Regions from separate parts of the Pseudomonas sp. R1-18 genome, predicted to be linked through region 1. Evidence: predicted binding sites of a transcription regulator. Region 1 holds the regulator's gene; each other region holds the start of a gene.
What was found. Region 1 encodes FliA, which starts transcription of late flagellar genes. Its sites were predicted from a motif close to CTAAAGTTTNNNNNNNNNNNGCCGNTAA; they were not measured.

Region 1 (7,267 bases):
GATCTTGTACAAACACTCCCATGAACTGATCGGCCATGAAGAAGTCCAGCAATTGATGCAACTGCTGGCTAAAAGCTCGCCGAAGCTCGCTGAAGAGCTGGTGCCTGGGGTGCTGTCGCTGTCCGCCTTGCTCAATGTTTTGCAGGCGCTGCTCGCCGAGCACGTACCGGTTCGGGATATTCGCAGCATTGCAGAAGCTATCGCCAACAACGCCGGCAAGAGTCAAGATACCGCCGCTCTGGTGGCAGCGGTTCGCGTCGGTTTGAGCCGCGCAATCGTCCAAAGCATTGTAGGCATTGAGCCTGAGCTGCCAGTTATCACCCTGGAACCAAGGTTGGAACAGATATTGCTCAATAGTTTGCAGAAGGCTGGTCAGGGTCAAGAAGAAGGCGTTCTTCTCGAACCAAGCATGGCTGAAAAGCTCCAGCGTTCGTTGATCGAGGCCGCCCAGCGTCAAGAGATGCAAGGGCAGCCGGTAATTCTCCTGGTAGCAGGCCCGATTCGGGCGATGCTGTCACGATTTGGACGATTGGCTGTACCGAACATGCATGTTCTGGCGTATCAGGAAATTCCTGATAACAAGCAAGTCACCATCGTAGCGACTGTCGGGCCTAACGGCTGAGGTAAAGAGTCATGCAAGTTAAGCGATTTTTCGCCGCCGATATGCGTCAAGCCATGAAGCTGGTTCGTGATGAACTGGGCGCCGAGGCGGCCATCATCGGTAACCGGCGCATTGCTGGCGGCGTCGAGCTGACTGCCGCTCTCGATTACAAGCTGTCCGCACTGGCGCCACGCGTGCCGAACATGGAGCTGGAGGACGAGCTGCGCAAGACTCAGTCGCGCATCGTCTCCGCTCAGGCCGAGCTTAACAACCGCAGTGACAGCGATGCGTCGATCAATCTGCAGTTGTTCTCGGGCAAGCCGCTCTCCGGCCCCGACACACATATCGAGCCGACGCTCGAAGAACCGCCGCGTCCTTACACGTACGCGCCGCCGGCTGCTGCCGCAGAACCGGCCAGCGGTCAGCGTGCCTACGAGTCGATGCGCGCTGAATTGAATGGCCTGCGCGAGCTGCTGGAAGTCCAGCTCGGCTCCCTGGCCTGGACCCAGCTGCAGGGCAGTCGTCCGCAGCAGGCCAACCTCTGGCGTCGCCTGCAACGCGTCGGCCTGTCCGGCCCGCTGTCGCGTGACCTGCTGGCGATGGTTCCTGACACCGATGAACCGCGTCAGGCCTGGCGGATGCTGCTGGCTCACCTGGCTCGCATGATTGCTGTACCTGAAGTCGAGCCGCTGGAAGAGGGCGGTGTGATCGCTCTGGTGGGTCCTGCCGGTATGGGCAAGACCACCACCCTGGCGAAGCTGGCCGCCCGTTACGTGCTGAAATACGGCGCGCAGAACATCGCGCTGGTCAGCATGGACAGCTTCCGCATCGGCGCCCAGGAACAGCTGAAGACGCTCGGTCGCATTCTGAATGTGCCGGTGACCCATCTGGATCCTGGCCAGTCGCTGGCTCAGGCGCTGGAGCCTCTGGTTCGCAAGCGCGTGGTGTTGATCGACACCGCCGGCTTGCAGGCCAGCGATCCTGCGCTGCGTCTGCAACTGGAGAGCCTGGCGGGTCGTGGCATCAAGGCGCGTAATTACCTGGTGCTGGCGACAACCAGCCAGAAGCAGGTTCTGACCGCCGCGTATCACAGTTACAAGCGTTGTGGCCTGGCCGGATGCATTCTGACCAAGCTTGATGAAACCGCGAGTCTTGGCGAAGTGTTGAGCCTTGCGATCAGCCATGAGTTGCCCGTGGCGTATCTGACTGACGGGCCGCGCATTCCTGACGATGTACATCTGCCGCGTCGTCACCAGTTGGTGAGCCGTGCAGTGAGTGTGCAGATGCAGGACGAACCGAGTGAAGAAGCGATGGCTGATATGTTTGCCGACCTCTATCACAACCCCGGCAAGAGAGTGGGTTAAGTGATGGTTAATACTGGAATGTCCCTGCATCAATGGTCTGCCAGGCATCGTTCGGTTTCGAGCGTGCAGCCCGTAATGTGGCTTCGGTCTACGCAAGACAAGGTAAAGAGATAACATGGGCAGCATGCATCCCGTTCAGGTCATCGCGGTGACCGGTGGCAAAGGTGGCGTAGGCAAGACGAACGTGTCGGTGAACCTTTCACTGGCTTTGGCCGAGCTCGGTCGGCGTGTGATGCTGCTGGATGCCGATCTGGGTCTGGCCAACGTCGACGTCCTGCTGGGCCTGACGCCCAAGCGCACGCTCGCCGATGTCATGGAAGGGCGTTGCGAGCTGCGCGACGTGCTCCTGCAGGGGCCGGGCGGGGTACGTATCGTGCCTGCCGCTTCCGGCACCCAGAGCATGGTGCATCTGTCGCCCGCGCAGCATGCCGGCCTGATCCAGGCGTTCAGCGAGATTGGCGACAATCTCGACGTGCTGGTGATCGATACGGCCGCCGGGATCGGCGAGTCGGTGGTCAGTTTCGTACGCGCGGCTCAGGAAGTATTGCTGGTGGTCTGCGATGAGCCGACCTCCATCACCGATGCGTACGCGCTGATCAAATTGCTTAACCGCGACTACGGCATGAACCGTTTCAGGGTGCTGGCCAACATGGCGCAGAGCCCGCAGGAAGGTCGCAACCTGTTCGCCAAACTGACCAAGGTCACGGACCGTTTCCTGGACGTGGCCCTGCAGTATGTCGGTGCGGTGCCTTACGATGAGTGCGTGCGCAAGGCTGTGCAGAAACAGCGCGCTGTCTATGAGGCGTTCCCGCGTTCCAAGTGTGCATTGGCCTTCAAGGCCATCGCCCAGAAAGTAGATACCTGGCCGCTGCCGGCCAATCCACGAGGTCATCTTGAGTTCTTCGTCGAGCGACTTGTTCACCAGACCAGCGCAGGGCCTGTCCAATGACAGCGAGCGGGTACCAAATGTATAGCAAGGCTTCCAGAAATTCGCAGTACGAGCTGATCGAGCGCTATGCGCCCCTGGTCAAGCGTATCGCCTATCACTTGCTGGCGCGCCTGCCGGCCAGCGTTCAGGTCGAAGATCTGATCCAGGCCGGTATGATCGGCCTGCTGGAAGTGTCCACTAAATACGACTCCACCAAGGGTGCGAGTTTCGAGACTTACGCCGGGATCCGGATTCGCGGTGCGATGCTCGACGAAGTGCGAAAAGGTGACTGGGCGCCTCGCTCGGTGCACCGCAATACGCGCATGGTCAGTGACGCAATTCGTGCAATTGAATCGAAAACCGGCCGTGACGCTAAAGATCACGAAGTTGCTGCCGAACTCCAGTTGAGTCTCGACGACTACTACGGGATTTTGAACGACACCCTGGGCAGCCGACTGTTCAGTTTCGACGACTTGCTTCAGGACGGCGAACATGAAGGGCTGCACGAGGACGGCGCGAGCGGTTCGCTCGAACCGTCGCGCGATCTGGAAGACGAGCGCTTCCAGGCCGCGTTGGCCGAAGCAATCGCCAACCTGCCGGAGCGCGAGCGTCTGGTGTTGGCGCTGTACTACGACGAAGAGCTGAATCTCAAGGAAATCGGTGAGGTCCTTGGAGTCAGTGAATCGCGGGTCAGTCAGTTACACAGCCAGTGCGCAGCTCGTTTGCGAGGGCGTTTGGGAGAGTGGCGAGCGCGTTGACAGATGGCGGCATCCGCAAGGGTGCCGATGTCTGCATCCCGGCTGTGCAGAGCGTTACGTGGTTACAGGGACGGATCGGCAAGCGGCCTTTCGGGTACACACCTGATGGCCGCTTGCAGTATGTGCCTGTTGGTTTGCCAAGCCCGTCGTGTTTCGTACAGCCGGGGGTGTGCTGTGCCAGTATTGAGTAAACAGCGTGTTCAGGTGCTGAACGCGTCAAAGACTGCTTGGAGGTCGAATTGGACAAGAACATGAAAATCCTCATCGTTGATGACTTCTCAACGATGCGGCGGATCATCAAGAACCTGTTGCGTGACCTTGGGTTCACCAACACTTCGGAAGCGGATGACGGTATTACCGCGCTGCCGATGCTGCAAAGCGGCGCCTTTGACTTTCTGGTGACCGACTGGAACATGCCGGGCATGTCCGGTATCGATCTGTTGCGCCAGGTCCGTCAGGACGAGCGCCTCAAGAGTCTTCCCGTGCTGATGGTAACCGCCGAAGCCAAGCGTGAGCAGATCATCGAGGCCGCTCAGGCCGGTGTGAATGGTTACGTGGTCAAGCCGTTCACAGCCCAGGTGCTGCAAGAGAAGATCGAAAAGATCTTTGAACGCGTCAATAGCTGATGCATGCCGCGAGGGCGCTATGGAGAACAGAGATTCATTGGGTGACTTCGAGTCGACCCTGAAGAAACACGCACAAGAGCTCGTCAGCAGCCTGGAAAAAGGTCGGTTCGGCGACGCTGTGCAACTTATCCATGAGCTGAACCAGACCCGTGATCGCGGCCTGTACCAGGAAGTCGGCAAACTGACCCGCGAGCTGCACAGCGCGATCGTCAATTTTCAGATTGACCCGCACATGCCGCAAGCTGAAGAAGTATCGCAGATCACGGACGCTACCGAGCGCCTGTCGTATGTGGTGCGACTGACCGAGGGCGCGGCCAACCGCACCATGGACCTGGTGGAACAGAGCACGCCGTTGATGAACGGCCTGAGCTCGGATGCCAAGGCCTTGAGCGCGGACTGGGGACGTTTCATGCGCCGTGAAATCGGTGCCGAAGAGTTTCGTGATCTGGCCAAGCGGGTCGACGGTTTCCTGACGCGTAGCGAAAAGGAAACCCACGCTGTCGCGGCGCACCTCAACGACATTCTGCTGGCCCAGGATTATCAGGATCTTACCGGCCAGGTGATCAAGCGCGTCACGCAGCTGGTCACGGAAGTGGAGGGCAACCTGCTCAAGCTGGTGTTGATGGCCAGTCACGTCGACCGCTTTGCGGGAATCGAACATGACTCGGCGGCGATGCTTGCAGAAAAAGATCCTAAAAAACATCTCACCCAGGGTGAAGGTCCGCAGATTCATGCCGATAAACGTGAAGACGTCGTATCCGGTCAGGATGATGTAGACGATCTGCTATCGAGCCTCGGCTTCTAGGTCTGTTGACGGTTAATTTTAGGGAGCACCCCATGAGCTTCGGCGCCGATGAAGAAATCCTTCAGGATTTTCTGGTAGAGGCCGGCGAGATTCTGGAGCAGTTGTCGGAGCAATTGGTCGAGCTGGAAAGCCGACCGGATGATGCCGACCTGCTCAATGCAATTTTTCGCGGTTTTCACACTGTAAAAGGGGGCGCCGGCTTCCTCCAGCTCCATGAGCTGGTGGAGTGCTGCCACATCGCCGAAAACGTGTTCGACATCCTGCGCAAGGGTGAGCGACGCGTCGACTCCGAGTTGATGGACGTAGTCCTGGAAGCTCTGGACACCGTCAACAGCATGTTTGGTCAGGTTCGTGAACGAACCGAAATCACACCGGCTACTCCGGAACTGCTGGCGGCGCTGTCGCGTCTGGCGGAGCCTGAATCGGCAGAGCCGCAGGCCGCCGAGCCTGCGCCCGTGGTCGAGGCGGCACCGGTGGCGGTTGCAGAACCGGCCAGTGACGACATTACCGACACCGAATTCGAACAACTGCTCGATTCGCTACAGGGCGCCAAGTCCGCAGCTATCGCGCCGGCCGCACAAGTACCGGCGGCAGCACCTGCCCCAGGCGACGAAATCACCGATTCGGAATTCGAGTCGCTGCTCGATCAGCTGCATGGCAAGGGCAAGTTCGCGCCTGAAGTCGCTGCTGGTCCGGCACCGGCCGCCGCGCCTGCCGCTGGCAAGCCGGTCGCCGGCGACGAGATCACCGATGACGAATTTGAAGCGTTGCTTGATCAGTTGCATGGCAAGGGCTCGTTTGACGGCAGCGTAGCCGCCAGCGCCCCGGCCGCGAAACCGGCGGCGCCCGCAGCTGCGAAGGCTGCGCCGGCGTCCGACGAGATCACCGATCACGAATTTGAAAGCCTGCTGGACGAACTGCACGGCAAGGGCAAGTTCGAGCCTGCCGCGGTTGCCGGCGCTGCTGCGCCTGCACCCGCTGCGGCAGCACCGGCCGCAACAGCCGTGGCCAAGCCTGCGCCGGCTCCAGCCGCCAAGGCCGAACCCGCGCCTGCGCCAGCCAGGGCCGCCGCGCCGGCACCAGCCCGTGCGCCAGCCGCAACTGGCGAGAAACCGGTGGTTTCGGAAGCGGAAACCACTGTGCGGGTCGACACCGCGCGCCTGGACGAGATCATGAACATGGTCGGCGAACTGGTGCTGGTGCGTAACCGCCTGGTTCGCCTGGGTCTCAACAGCGGCGATGAAGCCATGTCCAAGGCTGTTTCCAACCTGGATGTGGTCACCGCCGATTTGCAGACTGCGGTCATGAAAACCCGCATGCAGCCCATCAAGAAGGTCTTCGGTCGATTCCCGCGGCTCGTTCGCGACCTGGCTCGCCAGCTTAAGAAGGAAATCAACCTGGAGCTGGTCGGAGAAGAAACCGACCTGGACAAGAACCTCGTCGAGGCCTTGGCCGACCCGTTGGTCCACTTGGTGCGCAACGCGGTCGACCACGGCATCGAGACTCCGGAAGAGCGCGAGGCCACGGGCAAGTCCCGCGGCGGGCGTGTCGTGCTGTCCGCCGAGCAGGAAGGCGACCATATCCTGTTGTCCATCTCCGACGACGGCAAAGGCATGGACCCTCACGTTCTGCGTTCGATTGCCGTCAAGCGTGGCGTGATGGACAAGGATGCAGCCGACCGCCTGAGCGACAGCGAGTGCTACAACCTGATCTTCGCACCGGGTTTCTCGACCAAGACCGAGATTTCCGATGTGTCCGGTCGTGGCGTGGGCATGGACGTGGTGAAAACCAAGATCTCCCAGCTCAACGGCTCGATCAACATCTACTCCACCAAGGGCCAGGGCTCGAAAATCGTCATCAAGGTCCCGTTGACCCTGGCGATCATGCCGACCCTGATGGTGATGCTGGGCAACCAGGCATTTGCCTTCCCGCTGGTGAACGTCAACGAGATCTTCCACCTCGACCTGTCGACTACCAACGTCGTCGATGGTCAGGAAGTGGTGATCGTGCGTGACAAGGCTCTGCCGCTGTTCTACCTCAAGCGCTGGCTGGTCAGCTCCGCTGCGCATGAAGAGCAGCGCGAAGGCCACGTCGTCATCCTGTCCGTGGGTACTCAGCGTATCGGCTTCGTGGTCGATCAGCTGGTGGGCCAGGAAGAAGTGGTCATCAAACCGCTGGGCAAGAT
Region 2 (7,267 bases), 1.6 Mb from region 1:
TCTTGATTATTAGATAAATTTTGAACTGAGCTGCGCGGTGTAGCCGCCGGGTTAGTTCACGAGAAATATTACAAAGAGGAAACTGCGCGGAGTCAAGTCGGGCGCGAATCGGAAGAAAGTGCTGGCAAGGATATTTCCAAGTATTTCGGTCTGTAGTCCGTTAATGGCTTTTTCGGGACGAAAAGCCCTGTAAATACAGGGGTGAACATATGCAGGGTCAATAAATGGCAATCGAACTTCTTGAAATAGTATGTAGGAGCCGGACTACGCGGCAGTACAATAACTGTCCTTTTTTAGAGGTCTCGGATTTTGCCTACTCAGGTATAGGAAGATTCACTCACAATTCTAATGAATGTCCGTCACGCGAATGCGTGGCGGACACTCACTGTGCTATTCGAAAGAATGCTAGTTGGCGGGCATGGAGCGTTGGTAGGTCAGGTCCACCGCTTGAGCGTCGATGGATCGGTTACCCGCGCGGTCGGTTACGTGGTAGCTGACGCGGACGGATTCACTGTTCAGGCTGTCCAGAAAAGGACGCTCGAAGGTGATCTGGATCGGGTGCTTCGTCAGGTGATCGGGGCTGATGACCAGCGCAGGCCCCTCGACGCCGTTGCAGAGCATCTGGATCACGTCGCCGGGCTCCATGCCTGCGTAGCCGGGGATGGTGCCATGGAGCACGTCGCCGAAAGTGATATGGGGGAAGATGGCTGGTGCCAGGAGCGTTGCGCCGGGGGCAGTGCGGTCTACAACGATAGTTACAGCTTGGGACCACGTCTCGACGCCATTTTCGGCGTTAATAAAGGCGAATCCCAAGTCATAGTTTCCTTCGATCAGGAGCAGTTTTTGATCCAGCCACATCGTGATTATGTCCCCTGGATTTTCACCTTCTTTAATAGTTCTGCGGCTGTATGTCCTGTCATTCAGCTTTAGTTGTAAGTAATCGCCGGGTCGCATGCTTTGATCTGCCACTATGTTGACTTGAAGTGGGGTTGCCAACGCTGAAACAGGTAGCAGGCCATCTTCGGGGTTTGCCGCCGGAACCTGAGGTACAAGAGGATCTCTTTGGTTGTTAGTTTTGTTCATGATGTTCTCCGGAATCATAGTCTTCTTTAGTTGTTCTGTTGATCGTTAGAGTGGGGCGTTCAGCTGGAACGTTTCCAGTTATTTGTCTTTCACGCCCAACTTCACGTAACCGCACAACAAAGCTTTAGTCAACGCCAAACGATCCTGTTAGAAGGCGTATTTAGCTGCTTGGGAAATTTCCTTCATGGGATAGAGATGCCGATGTGGGAACTTAGGGTGCGCTGAGCCAGGTCTATTAATTTCGAGCAACAAAAAACCCCAACAAACCAAAGCCTGTCAGGGTTCTTTCCCAGCCAATCAAAACCTACCGATTAAACCGCTCCACCAGTGAATACTGCGAATTGGCAGTATCCGTCAGTTCAGCACTCAATATCGCCGAGCGATTGGCCTGATCCGAGGTCTTGTCGGCCAGGTCGGCGATGTTGGCGATGTTGCGGTTGATCTCTTCGGCCACTGCGCTCTGTTCTTCGGTGGCGGTGGCGATCTGGGTGGTCATGTCGGTGATGTTGGCAACGGCTTCGCTGATGCCTACCAGCGCCTGGTCGGCTTCCAGAACCCGGGCGACGCCTTCTTCGGCCTGGCGATGACCGTTGTTCATGGTCTGCACGGCGTTGTTGGCGGTCTGTTGCAGTTTGGCGATCAGCCCGTGGATCTGGCCGGTGGACTCGGTGGTGCGTTGCGCCAGCTGGCGAACTTCATCGGCCACGACCGCGAAGCCGCGACCCATCTCGCCGGCACGGGCCGCTTCGATGGCGGCGTTGAGCGCCAGCAGGTTGGTCTGATCGGCAATGCCTTTGATCACGTCGACCACGCCGCCGATTTCATCGCTGTCCTTGGCCAGTTGCGTAACCGTCAGGCCGGTTTCACCCACCGCGGTCGACAGCAGCTGAATCGCGGCGCGCGTTTCGCCGGCGATGTCGCGACCACGACGGGTCAGTTCGTTGGCCTGTTGGGTAGCGTCGGCGGCGCGCTGCACGTGGCTGGCGACTTCCTGTGTGGTGGCTGCCATTTCGTTGATCGCCGCGGCGACCTGTTCGGTTTCTACCCGCTGGCGCTCCAGACCGTTCGAACTGGCGTTGGCCAGCGAGTTGGACTGGCGAGCCTGGCTGTTCAAATGTTCGGCGGTGTCCTGCAGACGGGTCAGGCAGGTTTTCAGGCGTGCTTCCTGGCTGAGGATCGACATTTCAAGACGTGCCTGCGGTCCGCGGCTGTCGGTGTACATCTGTGCGATCAGCGGGTCGGAGGTGGTCTGTTCGGCCAGGCGCAGCAGGCGCTTGGTGCCACGTTGCTGCCAGGTCAGGCCCAGCAGACCCAGCGGCACCGACAGCGCCGCAGCCAATGCGAAGCCCCACTCGCTGTTGAGCCACACACCGATCAGAAAACTCAGCTGGCTCACCATGATGAACGGGAGCCAGTCCTGCAACACCGGCAACCATTTGTCGCGGTTCGGCACGGCAGCCTGGCCTTTGTTCAAGCGGGCATACAGTGCCTCTGCGCGCCGAATCTGTTCGGCGGTCGGCTTGACCCGCACGGACTCGAAACCCACGACCTTGCCGTTGTCCAGCATCGGCGTGACGTAAGCGTTGACCCAGTAATGGTCGCCATTCTTGCAACGGTTCTTGACGATGCCCATCCACGGCAGACCGCTCTTGAGCGTTGTCCACATGTGCGCGAAGACCGCCGAAGGCACGTCCGGGTGACGCACCAGGTTGTGCGCGGCACCCACCAGTTCTTCATGGGTATAACCACTGATTTCCTGAAAGGCGTCGTTGCAGTAGCTGATCACGCCTTTGGTATCGGTAGTTGAAATCAGGCGCTGTGCTGCAGGAAATGTCCGCTCACGTTGAGTGATGGGCTGGTTGTTACGCATGGGTAATGGGTCCTTCGGTGCAGGAGGCTTTCGCTGAGTATCGGCCGGTGCAGTCATTTATTAAGCGCCCCGGGGCAAATCGGCGGCAATGTCCTTGACGGATATCAATGCGCAGAGCCCGGGCGTGGAGTAGGCAAACGCTCTGAAAGGCTCGTGCTTGAGCCTCTCGATCAGGAAGGGCAGCCCGTGCGGCGCTGGCCGGACGGGCTGCATGGCGCGGTGGACGCCTCGCTGATTTCAGGCAATCAGCTGGCGCAGCACGTAGTGCAGGATGCCGCCTGACTTGAAGTATTCGACCTCGTTGAGGGTGTCGATGCGGCACAGCAGTTCGACCTGTTGCTGGCTGCCATCCTCCCGTGTGATCTCCAGCTGCAGCGGCATGCCCGGCCGTATGTCACTGTCGGTCAGGCCGCTGATGGCCAGTGTTTCGCGACCGGTAAGGCCCAGAGTTTTGCGGCTTTGCCCGCCGGTAAACTGCAGCGGCAACACGCCCATGCCGACCAGATTGGAGCGATGGATACGCTCGAAGCTTTCGGCGATCACCGCTTTCACGCCCAGCAGGTTGGTGCCCTTGGCCGCCCAGTCGCGACTGGAACCGGTGCCGTATTCCTGACCTGCGATAATCACCAGCGGCGTGCCTTCGGTCTGGTATTGCATGGCCGCGTCGTAGATCGACAGTTTCTTGTTGGTGGGCACGTGCAAGGTGTAGCCGCCTTCTTCGCCGCCCAGCATCTCGTTGCGAATACGGATGTTGGCGAAAGTGCCGCGCATCATCACTTCATGGTTTCCCCGGCGTGAGCCGTAGGAGTTGAAGTCCTTCGCCTCCACACCTTTGCCCCGCAGGTAGCGGCCGGCCGGGCTGTCGGATTTGATGTTGCCCGCAGGGGAAATATGGTCGGTGGTGACCGAATCTCCCAACATCGCCAGCACGCGCGCGCCACGAATGTCCTCGATCACTGGCAGCGGTCCGGCAATGTCTTCGAAGAACGGCGGATGCTGAATATAGGTGGAGTCCTCCTGCCACACGTAAGTAGCGGCCTGCGGCACCTCGATGGCTTGCCATTGTTCGTCACCGGCGAAGACCTCGGCGTACTCCTTGTGGAACATGCCGGTATTGACCTTCTCGACGGCCTCGGCGATTTCCTTCTGACTCGGCCAGATGTCGCGCAGGTATACCGGCTGACCATCCGAGCCCTGGCCCAGCGGTTCGCTGCTGATATCCAGGCGAACGGTGCCGGCCAGCGCATAGGCCACCACCAGCGGCGGCGAAGCCAGCCAGTTGGTCTTGACCAATGGATGCACGCGCCCCTCGAAGTTGCGGTTGCCCGACAGCACCGATGCCACCGTCAGATCCGACTGCTGAATGGCCGTCTCGATCGGTTCGAGCAACGGGCCGGAGTTGCCGATGCAGGTCGTGCAGCCGTAACCCACCAGATCGAACCCCAGCGCGTCGAGGTATTGGGTCAGGCCGGCGGCCTGATAGTAGTCGGTGACCACCTTTGAGCCCGGCGCGAGCGAACTCTTCACCCATGGCTTGCGGGTCAGGCCTTTCTCCACGGCTTTCTTGGCCACCAGACCCGCCGCCATCATCACGTTGGGGTTGGAGGTGTTGGTGCAGGAAGTGATCGCGGCAATCACCACGTCGCCGTCGCGCAGGGGATATTTCTGGCCGTTGTACTCGTAGGTCGTTTCGCCGTCGACCTGCGCTTCATTGCCGACGGCCACGCCGCCACCGCCTTCGCTTTCCAGCCGACCTTCTTCGACCTTGGCCGGTTTGACCTGCAGGCCGAGAAAGTCTTCGAAAGCCTGAGCCACCGCCGGCAACGGCACGCGGTCCTGCGGCCGCTTGGGGCCGGCGAGGCTGGACTCAACCGAACCCATGTCCAGATCCAGGCTGTCAGTAAACACCGGTTCCTGGCCGGGCAGTCGCCACAGGCCCTGGGCTTTGCAGTAAGCTTCGACCAGCTTCACGGTTTCCGCAGGGCGACCGGACAGGCGCAGGTAGTCCAGCGTCACGTCGTCGACCGGGAAAAACCCGCAGGTAGCGCCATATTCGGGCGCCATGTTGGCGATGGTAGCGCGGTCGGCCAACGGCAGTTCGGCCAGGCCGTCGCCATAGAACTCGACGAATTTTCCGACCACGCCTTTCTTGCGCAGCATCTGGGTCACGGTGAGTACGAGGTCGGTGGCGGTGATGCCTTCGCGCAGTTTGCCGGTGAGTTTGAAGCCGATGACTTCGGGCACCAGCATCGACACCGGCTGGCCGAGCATCGCCGCCTCGGCCTCGATGCCGCCGACGCCCCAGCCGAGCACGCCCAGGCCATTGATCATCGTGGTGTGCGAATCGGTGCCGACCAGCGTGTCGGGGAAAGCGTAAGTGCGCCCGTCTTCCTCCCGGGTCCAGACCGTACGGCCCAGGTACTCAAGATTTACCTGGTGGCAGATGCCCGTGCCGGGCGGCACCACGCTGAAATTGTCGAAAGCGCTCTGGCCCCAGCGCAGAAACGCGTAGCGCTCGCCATTGCGCTGCATCTCGATATCGACGTTTTCGCCGAATGCTTTCTGATCGCCGGACCGGTCTACCATTACCGAATGGTCGATCACCAGATCAACGGGCGAAAGCGGGTTGATCCGCTGCGGGTCGCCGCCGGCCTTGGCCACGGCGGCGCGCATCGCCGCCAGATCCACCACGGCCGGTACGCCGGTGAAATCCTGCATCAGTACGCGCGCGGGGCGGTACTGGATCTCGCGGTCGGAACGGCGTTCGTCGAGCCAGCCGGCGAGGGCTTTGAGGTCTGCGCCGGTGACGGTCTTGTCGTCTTCCCAGCGCAGCAGATTTTCCAGCAACACCTTGAGCGACATTGGCAGGCGGTCAAGATCGCCAAGGGTCTTCGCCGCTTCGGGCAGGCTGAAATAGTGGTAAGTGTGGTTGTCGATCTGGAGAGTCTTGAGACTTTTCAGGCTATCGAGGGAAGGCATGAACGGCTCCTTTTGGAATGTGTGCAGGCTTCATGCATCAGGCGCCGGCAAACATCAGGTCGAGGGCGCCGTTGGAGGTTTCAGCCTAGTGGACTGTCAGGCCGAGCCAGTGGTTCCTGATTTCGGTATCATGCGCGGCTTTTGAATCTGCGGGGTCAAGCCTGCGTCGCCGTTGCCCAGGAGTCCCCATGAATACGCTGTTTATGCACTGCCGACCCGGTTTCGAGGGTGAGGTGTGCTCGGAAATCGCCGATGTGGCTGCGCGCCTCGACGTAGCCGGTTATGCCAAGGCCCGGCCGGACACGGCCTGTGCGGAATTTGTCTGCAGTGAGCCGGATGGCGCCGAGCGGCTGATGAGCGGGCAGCGTTTTGCCGGCCTGATTTTCCCGCGACAGTGGGCACGTGGGACCTTTGTCGAGCTGCCGGAAACCGACCGTATCAGCGTGATTCTGGAGCGGCTGACGGGCTTTCCCGTGTGCGGCAGCCTCTGGCTGGAAGTGGTCGACACCAATGAAGGCAAGGAACTGTCCAATTTCTGCAAGAAGTTCGAGGCACCGCTGCGCAAGGCGCTGACCCAGGCCGGCAAGCTGGTGGATGACCCGCTCAGGCCGCGCCTGCTGCTGACGTTCAAAAGCGGACGCGAAGTGTTTCTCGGGCTCGCCGATGCCGGCAATTCTGCGATGTGGCCTATGGGCATTCCACGTTTGAAATTTCCTCGCGAAGCGCCTAGCCGCTCGACCCTCAAGCTGGAAGAGGCCTGGCACCACTTCATCCCTCGCGATCAGTGGGACGAGCGGCTGTCCGGCGACATGACCGGCGTCGACCTCGGTGCGGCGCCCGGCGGCTGGACGTATCAGCTGGTGCGCCGCGGCATGCTGGTCACCGCCATCGACAACGGCCCGATGGCCGAAAGCCTGATGGACACCGGCCTGGTGCAGCACCTGATGGCCGACGGCTTTACCTATAAACCCCGCCAGCCGGTGGACTGGATGGTCTGCGACATCGTCGAGAAACCAGCCCGAAGTGCCGCGCTGCTGGAGAGCTGGCTGGGCGAGGGCCTGTGCCGCGAGGCGGTGGTCAACCTCAAGCTGCCGATGAAACAGCGCTACGCCGAAGTGCGTCGTTTGCTCGACCGGATAGAAGAAGGCTTCAAGGAGCGCGGTGTTCGTGTCTCGATCGGTTGTAAACAGCTGTACCACGACCGCGAGGAAGTCACCTGCCACTTGCGTCGACTGGATGCGGCCAGGAGCCAGAAAAAAGGCTAGGGCTGCTCCCGCAACCTCAACATCGGCACCCCGCGGCATTTGGCGTGTTCTCCAATATGGGTAACAATGC
Region 3 (7,267 bases), 1.9 Mb from region 1:
TCGGCCCGCTTCACGTGCAGGTCCTGGCTCAGATCGCCCTTGGCAATGCGCCCGGCCGCAGCGAGTGTCTGGCGCAATGGGGTGATGATCTGGTGAGTCATCACCCAAGCGGCCAGCACCCCGATCAACAGCGCCATACCCGCGACGGTGCTCAGCGTCGTGCGTGAGGCAGTCGCTTCATGGTCGCGTTGCGTGCTTTGCAGGCTCACCAGTTCGGCCACCGAGTTGAGCATCTTGTCGCCCAGCGCCTCCATGTTTTCCTGGCCTGCCTCAAGCCTGCCCCGAATTTCCTTGAAGCGGCTCAACTGGTCGCGGTAGCTCTGCAAGGCTTCATTGGCGGGCTTGAGCCCTTGGATATTCTCATCCGCCTGATCCTGAGAGATCTCCCGCACTTCCTTGAACGCTTCATCGATGGCGACGATGGCCGCGGCTTCGTCCGCCTCTTTCGCGGTGAAGGTGTAAGCCTGGACTTGATACCGCGCGACCTGAATCTGCTGCTTGAGCTGCGAGATATTGGTGAATTCGTCCATGCGTTCGCTGTTGTCCTGCTCCTGGCTGACGGCTTTGAGCACTTCGGCTTCGACCTGCGCAACCGCCTTTACCGCCTGCTCGGACTGCTGGTCAAGCCTGGCACGAGACTCGTCGGCAGCCTTTCGGTCAACGCCGATATCGCCAAAGGTCGTTTCCATGCGGCTGACCAGCTGGCTCTGCTCGGTGAGCATTGCCACGCTGCGCTCGTCATCGATGTCCTTGCGCAGCTGGCTGAGGTGCGCCTCCAGTTCATCGAGCCGATCGAATACCCGTTTGGCGTTCTCAGGTGTGTTTTCAGAGCGAAAGATAATGCGTTCGGCGCGCAGATCTTTGGTGAGGTCGCTCAGGTGGCCGATGGAGGAGAGCGACTCGGAGCGCTCGATCATAGTGTCCAGACCATGCCAGCCAGTGAGGGTTATGGCCAGGGTCAACAACAGCACCAGGCCGAAGCCCAGCGAGAGTTTGAGCTTCACGCTTGTATTGCCGAGTGACTGGGCGATCCATCGAAACATGGCGTATCTCCTGCGGGTTCGTACGAAAGCGGGCCTCTGGCGATACAGAGGCTTGCGTTACGAACTCATCGGCAGGTGCCGGGATCGCGCGACCTGAAGCGGCCGTGGGAATTTTCCGATGGAGAAAATGAGGTGAAGCGGGTCACAGTTCGGCGGCCCTGCCGACACCAACGTCATGCAGGGCCGTATCGCGAGTGTCAGACAGTGAAGCGGCTGACCAGAACTTGCAGGTGGTTGCCCAGGCGCGCCAGTTCGACACTGGACGCGGCGGTTTCTTCGCTGGCGGCGGAGGTCTGTTCCGACACATCGCGCACGTTGATCACGCTGCGGTTGATCTCTTCGGCGGTTGCGCTCTGCTGCTCGGCAGCAGCAGCAATCTGCTGGTTCATCGACTGGATCGCGGAAACTGTCCGGGTAATGGACTCAAGCGAGCCGCCGGCGCGTCGGGTCAGTTCCACGCTGCTGACGGTCAGCTCGCGGCTGCTGTCCATGATGGTCGAGGCGTGCTGCGTGCCGCTCTGCAGGCCAGCGATCAGGCCTTCGATTTCTTCCGTGGATTTCTGGGTGCGTTGCGCCAGGCTGCGAACTTCGTCCGCGACCACGGCAAAGCCGCGGCCGGCTTCGCCCGCACGGGCAGCCTCGATGGCAGCGTTAAGCGCGAGCAGGTTGGTCTGTTCGGCCACCGACTTGATAACGTCCAGCACGCTGCCGATCTTGTCGCTTTCCACCCGGAGCACGCCCATGGCTTCAGAGGACTTGCCGACCGCTGACGCCAGTCGCTCGATCTGCGTGATGGCCTCGCCCACAACGCGTTCGCCTTCGCGCGCCTGCTGGTCAGCAGCCACTGCGGCTTCGGAAGCTTCTTCGGCGTTGCGGGCAACTTCCTGAACCGTGGCGGTCATTTCGTGCATGGCGGTCGCGACCTGATCAGTTTCGACCTTCTGACTGTTGACGCCGGCACTGGTCTGTTCTGTAACGGCGGACAATTGCTCGGCGGCGCTGGCGATCTGTGTTACGCCGTCGCGAATTCCGCCGATCAGCTCACGCAGACTGATGGTCATGCGCTGGATACTGCCTTGTAGCTTGCCCAGTTCGTCCCTGCGGTTGATGGTGAGGTCGCGGCTCAGGTCGCCGGAGGCTACGCGCTCCACTACTTGCAGGGTGTCGTTCAGCGGAACGGTGATCTGCCGGGTGATGATGAGGGCGGCAATGATGCTGAACACCACGGCCAGCAACGTGGCGACCATGATCATCGTCAGGGCTTTCGCGCTGTCCCGGTCGCGCTTGGCATTCTGGTCGGCGAGCAATTCTTCACTGATGGTCAACAAGCGCTCGCCCAGCGGCGCCATTGTCTCCAGGGCCGCCTTGCTGGCAGCCTGAGCATCGCGATATTGGGCGACAGCGCCGCGGTAAGCCTTGAGGCCCGCAATGGCCTGCTGCAATTGCGGCAGGAAAGACGAGGGAATGTCGCCAGCCAGGGTGTTGACGCCAGTCATGGCTTCGTCAATAGCGGCATTAGCATTCTGCTCGAACTCGGGTTTGCCGCTGTAGGTGTAGCCGCGCACTTGAAAGCGCGCCTGCTGGATCTGCTTGCTGACGCCGACAATGCTATTGAAGGCCAGGATGTTGTCCGACTGAAGCAGCTCGGCTTCGATCTTGTCCGCTTCAGCGACCGCCTTGTCGGCACTGTCACCCATCAGCTTGCGAGTGCCTTCGCGTACCTCGATGGCCTTGGTCATCTGCCCGAAAGCCTGGCGATACTCGGCGGCGGTCTGGATCTGAGCGTCTACATGTTGCTGACTCTCGCGCGTTTGCAGCAGCGACCTGGCTTTGTTGAGCGCCGCATCGAGCGTGTTCAGCGACTGGACGACGGCGTCGGCGCTTTGAGCATTGAACAGTGCTTCGTAACGCAGCCGATTGATGCGCAGCTCAAGGATCAACTCGCTCACTGCAGAGATCGCGGCGACCCTGTCGCCACGGGAGATCAGCGACTGGGTGCTGAACCAGGCCGTGGCAGTGATCATCAGCGTCATTAACAGCACGATCCCGAATCCGAACGCCAGCTTCAGGCTGACACTCGCGTTGGCGAGACCTTGAGTAAACCAGCGGAACATGACGACTCCTTCGTTCGGATTGGGTGGATGTCCACTAGATCGGCGGATCATTCACTAACTGAAGCGATTGAGTCGACAGAACAGCCTAAAACAGTCGGGCGAGCAGGGCGGTGACGGCGGTCTCGACACGCAGGATACGATCGCCGAGCTGCACCGGCTCAAGGCCCGCGCGGCCCAGCAGGTCGACTTCGTAGGGAATCCAGCCGCCTTCCGGGCCGATGGCCAGAGTAACGGGGCGATCAACGGCACGCGGGCAGGGCGGAAAGTTGCCCGGATGGCCGACCAGACCGAGCGTGCCGTGAGCCAGCGCGGGCAAACGATCTTCGACGAAGGGCTTGAAGCGCTTCTCGATGACGATCTCCGGGAGCACGCTGTCGCGCGCCTGTTCGAGGCCGAGGACCAACTGCTCGCGAATCGCGTCCGGCTCCAGAAACGGGGTCTGCCAGAAGCTTTTCTCGACGCGGTAGCTGTTGAGCAACACGACTTTAGGCACACCCATGGTCGCAACCGTCTGGAATACCCGACGCAGCATCTTGGGCCGAGGCAGCGCGAGCAGTAGCGTGAGCGGAAGCTTGGCCGGCGGCTCGCTATCCAGCACGACGCGCAATTCGACCTCGTGCTTTTCCAGGCGCAGCACTTCGGCGGTGCCGATCGGGCCGTTGACGCGGCCTACGCGCATGCTGTCGCCAACTGCCGAGCGATGCACTTCCTGCATGTGTGTCAGGCGCCGGTCGCGCAGCACGACGCGGCCGGCCGCAATGAAATCGGCCTCTTCCAGTAACAGCAGGTTCACGGCATGGTCGCAGGCGGCTGATCTTGCTTCTCAAGATCGTCGGGATGCTCGCCACGCTTCTTGATCAGCGTACTGCACACGATGCCCAGCTCGAACAGCAGCCACATCGGCACCGCCAGCAAGGTCTGGGAGAAGATATCGGGCGGCGTCAGGATCATGCCGACCACAAAGCAGCCGATGATCACGTACGGCCGGACCTTCTTGAGGTATTTCACGTCGACAATGCCGATCCACACCAGCAATACCACGGCGACCGGAATCTCGAAGGCGACGCCAAAGGCGAAGAACAGCGTCATGACGAAGTCGAGGTAGCTGGCGATGTCGGTCATCATCGACACGCCTTCCGGCGTCACGCTGGCAAAGAAGTGAAAGATCAGCGGGAACACGAGGAAGTAGGCAAACGCCATGCCCGCGTAGAACAGAATGATGCTGGAGATCAGCAAAGGCACGGCGACGCGCTTTTCATGCTTGTACAGACCGGGCGCAACGAAGCCCCAGATCTGGTGCAGGATCACCGGCATCGATAGAAACAGCGCAACCATCATGGTCAGCTTGAACGGTGTCAGGAACGGCGATGCCACATCCGTGGCGATCATCGTTGCACCTTCGGGCAGGTAAACCCGTAACGGCGCCGACACCAGCGTGTAGATCTTTTGAGTGAAGTAGAACAGGCCGGCAAAGATCAGAAACACCGCAGCCACACACCGCAGGAGACGGGTGCGCAGTTCGGTGAGGTGGGAGACCAGCGGCATCTGCTGGTCATTTTCCGGGATATCGGCGCTCATGGGGCTCGCGGTGGCAGTGACGAATCGTGGACGGAAGGCGCGGTGGCCATCGGGGCCGCCGGGGAGGTCGAAACCGCAGCTGCGGAAAACTGAGGTTTAGGCGGTTTCTCCAGCGACAGGTGCGTGCGCGGCGCGGTCTGGGCAGGCTCGCTTTCGACCTCCGGTGCCGGTTGTGGCTCGACCACCGCCGGTTGCTCGGCCGGGGGCTGTTGCGCAGGCGCATTCTGGTTGAACAGTTTGCGTGCGTCTTCTTCCAGCGCCAGGATGTGTTCGTTGTGCAGTTGCCGACGGATTTCGTCGGCCCCAATCTCACGTTCGACTTCCTGCTTGATGGTATTGAAGCTGCGCTTCAGCCTGCCGATCCATAGCCCGGCGGTACGCGCGGCACCCGGCAGGCGCTCGGGACCGAGGACCAGCAAGGCCACCAGCCCGACCAGCAGCAGTTCTTGAAAGCTGACACCAAACATGGCTTAGACCTGGTCTTTGCGGGTCGGCTCGTCGACCTTTTGCGCCTGTGCGTCGATAGTATGCGGCTGCTTGAGAGGCGCGCCCTGACCAGGAGTCTGGGTGTACGTCTGCTCCGATTGCGGCGCAGCCGGATCGACCGGTTTCTCGTCGTCGTTCATGGCCTTGCGAAAGCCCTTGATCGATTCACCGACATCAGTGCCCAGGTTCTTGAGTTTCTTGGTCCCGAACACCAGCACAACCACCACCAGAATGACGATCCAGTGTTTCCAGTCAAAAATACCCATGAAGCAATCCTCGTAGACGTTCAATTCAAATTGGAGAGCCGGTCAGTCAGCCGAGCGCGCGGCTTTTTCTGCGTGACCGGACAGCCCGAAGCGGCGATCGAGTTCGTCGAGCACGGCCTGTGGATGCTGGCCCAGAGCGGCGAGCATCACCATGCTATGGAACCACAGGTCTGCGGTCTCGTAGATGACGTCGCTGCAGTCGCCGCTGACTGCGGCATCCTTGGCGGCAATGATGGTTTCCACCGATTCTTCGCCGAGTTTCTCCAGGATCTTGTTCAGTCCCTTGTGATACAGGCTGGCGACGTAGGAACTGTCGGCAGCGGCATCCTTGCGCGATTCAAGCACTTCGGCCAGACGGGCCAAGGTATCAGTCATGTCAGTGGCCTGCGTGATAAATGGCATCAGGGTCTTTGAGTACCGGGTCGACCGTCTTCCAGGCCGAATCTTCGTAGACCCGGTAGAAGCAGCTTTCGCGTCCTGTGTGGCAGGCGATGCCGCCGATCTGCTCGACCATCAGGATCACGACGTCGGCGTCACAGTCCAGACGCAGCTCGTGCAGCTTCTGCACATGCCCCGATTCTTCGCCTTTGCGCCAGAGTTTGCCACGCGAACGCGACCAATAAATTGCACGGTTTTCGGCGGCGGTCAGCGTCAGAGCCTCGCGGTTCATCCACGCCATCATCAATACACGGCCGGTCTTGTGGTCCTGGGCGATTGCAGGCACCAAACCGTCGCTGTTCCAGTGAATCTCGTCCAGCCAGTCTTCCATATCTACTCCGGCAGCCGGGTTTCAGGCCCGGCGGATTGAACAGTGTGCCAGCGCCCCGCGCCGCTGGCTATCGGCGAACGATCAGATACAACCCGCTCGCCAGCATGATCGCCGCGGGCCAGGCGGTGAGCGTCAGCAGCTGCGTTCCAGCCTCACTCATCACCCAGGCCTGCACAGCGCCGCCTGCGAGTAGCGCCGCACCGGTCAGCCGCAGCGCCCAGCCATCATTGCGCTCCCGCCATGGCTTGGGCGGATCGGAGGCGTGCGGCCGGGACATGCGTTCGAGCAGATCGCGGGTCATGTTGGCCATGTGCGGCAGTTGTTCGACCTGGGATTGCAGATTGCTGAACAACGATTTGGGGCTGACGCGCTCGCGCATCCAGCGTTCCAGATACGGCTGGGCGGTTGCCCACAGATCCAGATCCGGGTACAGCTGACGGCCCAGGCCCTCGATGTGGAGCAGCGTTTTCTGTAGCAGCACCAGTTGCGGCTGGACTTCCATATTGAAGCGTCGAGCCGTCTGGAACAGGCGCATCAGCACCTGACCGAACGAAATGTCCTTGAGCGGCTTCTCGAAAATCGGCTCGCAGACGGTGCGGATCGCTGCCTCGAATTCGTTGAGTTTGGTTTCCGCCGGCACCCAGCCCGAATCGATGTGCAGTTGCGCCACGCGACGATAATCGCGCTTGAAGAAGGCAAACAGGTTACGGGCCAGATAATCCTGATCTTCCGGCGTCAGGCTACCGACGATGCCGCAGTCGATGGCGATGTACTGCGGGTCCCATGGATTGACCGTGCTGACAAAAATGTTGCCCGGATGCATGTCGGCATGGAAAAAGCTGTCGCGGAACACCTGAGTGAAGAAGATCTCCACGCCGCGTTCGGCCAGCAGCTTCATGTCGGTGCGCTGGTCGGCGAGAGTCGCCAGATCGTTTACCTGCACGCCGTAGATGCGTTCCATGACCAGCACTTTCGGCCGGCACCAGTCCCAGTACACCTGCGGCACGTACA

Region 2: J3P77_RS14765 (methyl-accepting chemotaxis protein) is a predicted target of FliA. The motif match lies at 2,991-3,018, and genes of this name have one in related genera.
Region 3: J3P77_RS20785 (methyl-accepting chemotaxis protein) is a predicted target of FliA. The motif match lies at 3,194-3,221, and genes of this name have one in related genera.

Annotation. Positions count from the first base shown of each region.
Region 1 is NZ_CP071658.1:1,599,729-1,606,995, forward strand. Features, by position in the region: gene flhA (flagellar biosynthesis protein FlhA) at 1-622, shown strand, start outside; gene flhF (flagellar biosynthesis protein FlhF) at 634-1,965, shown strand; gene fleN (flagellar synthesis regulator FleN) at 2,081-2,914, shown strand; gene fliA (RNA polymerase sigma factor FliA) at 2,911-3,651, shown strand; gene J3P77_RS07480 (chemotaxis response regulator CheY) at 3,903-4,277, shown strand; gene J3P77_RS07485 (protein phosphatase CheZ) at 4,297-5,082, shown strand; gene J3P77_RS07490 (chemotaxis protein CheA) at 5,115-7,267, shown strand, end outside.
Region 2 is NZ_CP071658.1:3,206,479-3,213,745, reverse strand. Features, by position in the region: gene J3P77_RS14770 (hypothetical protein) at 406-1,083, opposite strand; gene J3P77_RS14765 (methyl-accepting chemotaxis protein) at 1,388-2,953, opposite strand; gene acnA (aconitate hydratase AcnA) at 3,191-5,932, opposite strand; gene rlmM (23S rRNA (cytidine(2498)-2'-O)-methyltransferase RlmM) at 6,121-7,197, shown strand.
Region 3 is NZ_CP071658.1:4,572,784-4,580,050, reverse strand. Features, by position in the region: gene J3P77_RS20790 (methyl-accepting chemotaxis protein) at 1-1,043, opposite strand, end outside; gene J3P77_RS20785 (methyl-accepting chemotaxis protein) at 1,241-3,076, opposite strand; gene J3P77_RS20780 (16S rRNA (uracil(1498)-N(3))-methyltransferase) at 3,243-3,950, opposite strand; gene tatC (twin-arginine translocase subunit TatC) at 3,947-4,735, opposite strand; gene tatB (Sec-independent protein translocase protein TatB) at 4,732-5,202, opposite strand; gene J3P77_RS20765 (twin-arginine translocase TatA/TatE family subunit) at 5,206-5,487, opposite strand; gene J3P77_RS20760 (phosphoribosyl-ATP diphosphatase) at 5,530-5,862, opposite strand; gene hisI (phosphoribosyl-AMP cyclohydrolase) at 5,864-6,256, opposite strand; gene ubiB (ubiquinone biosynthesis regulatory protein kinase UbiB) at 6,324-7,267, opposite strand, start outside.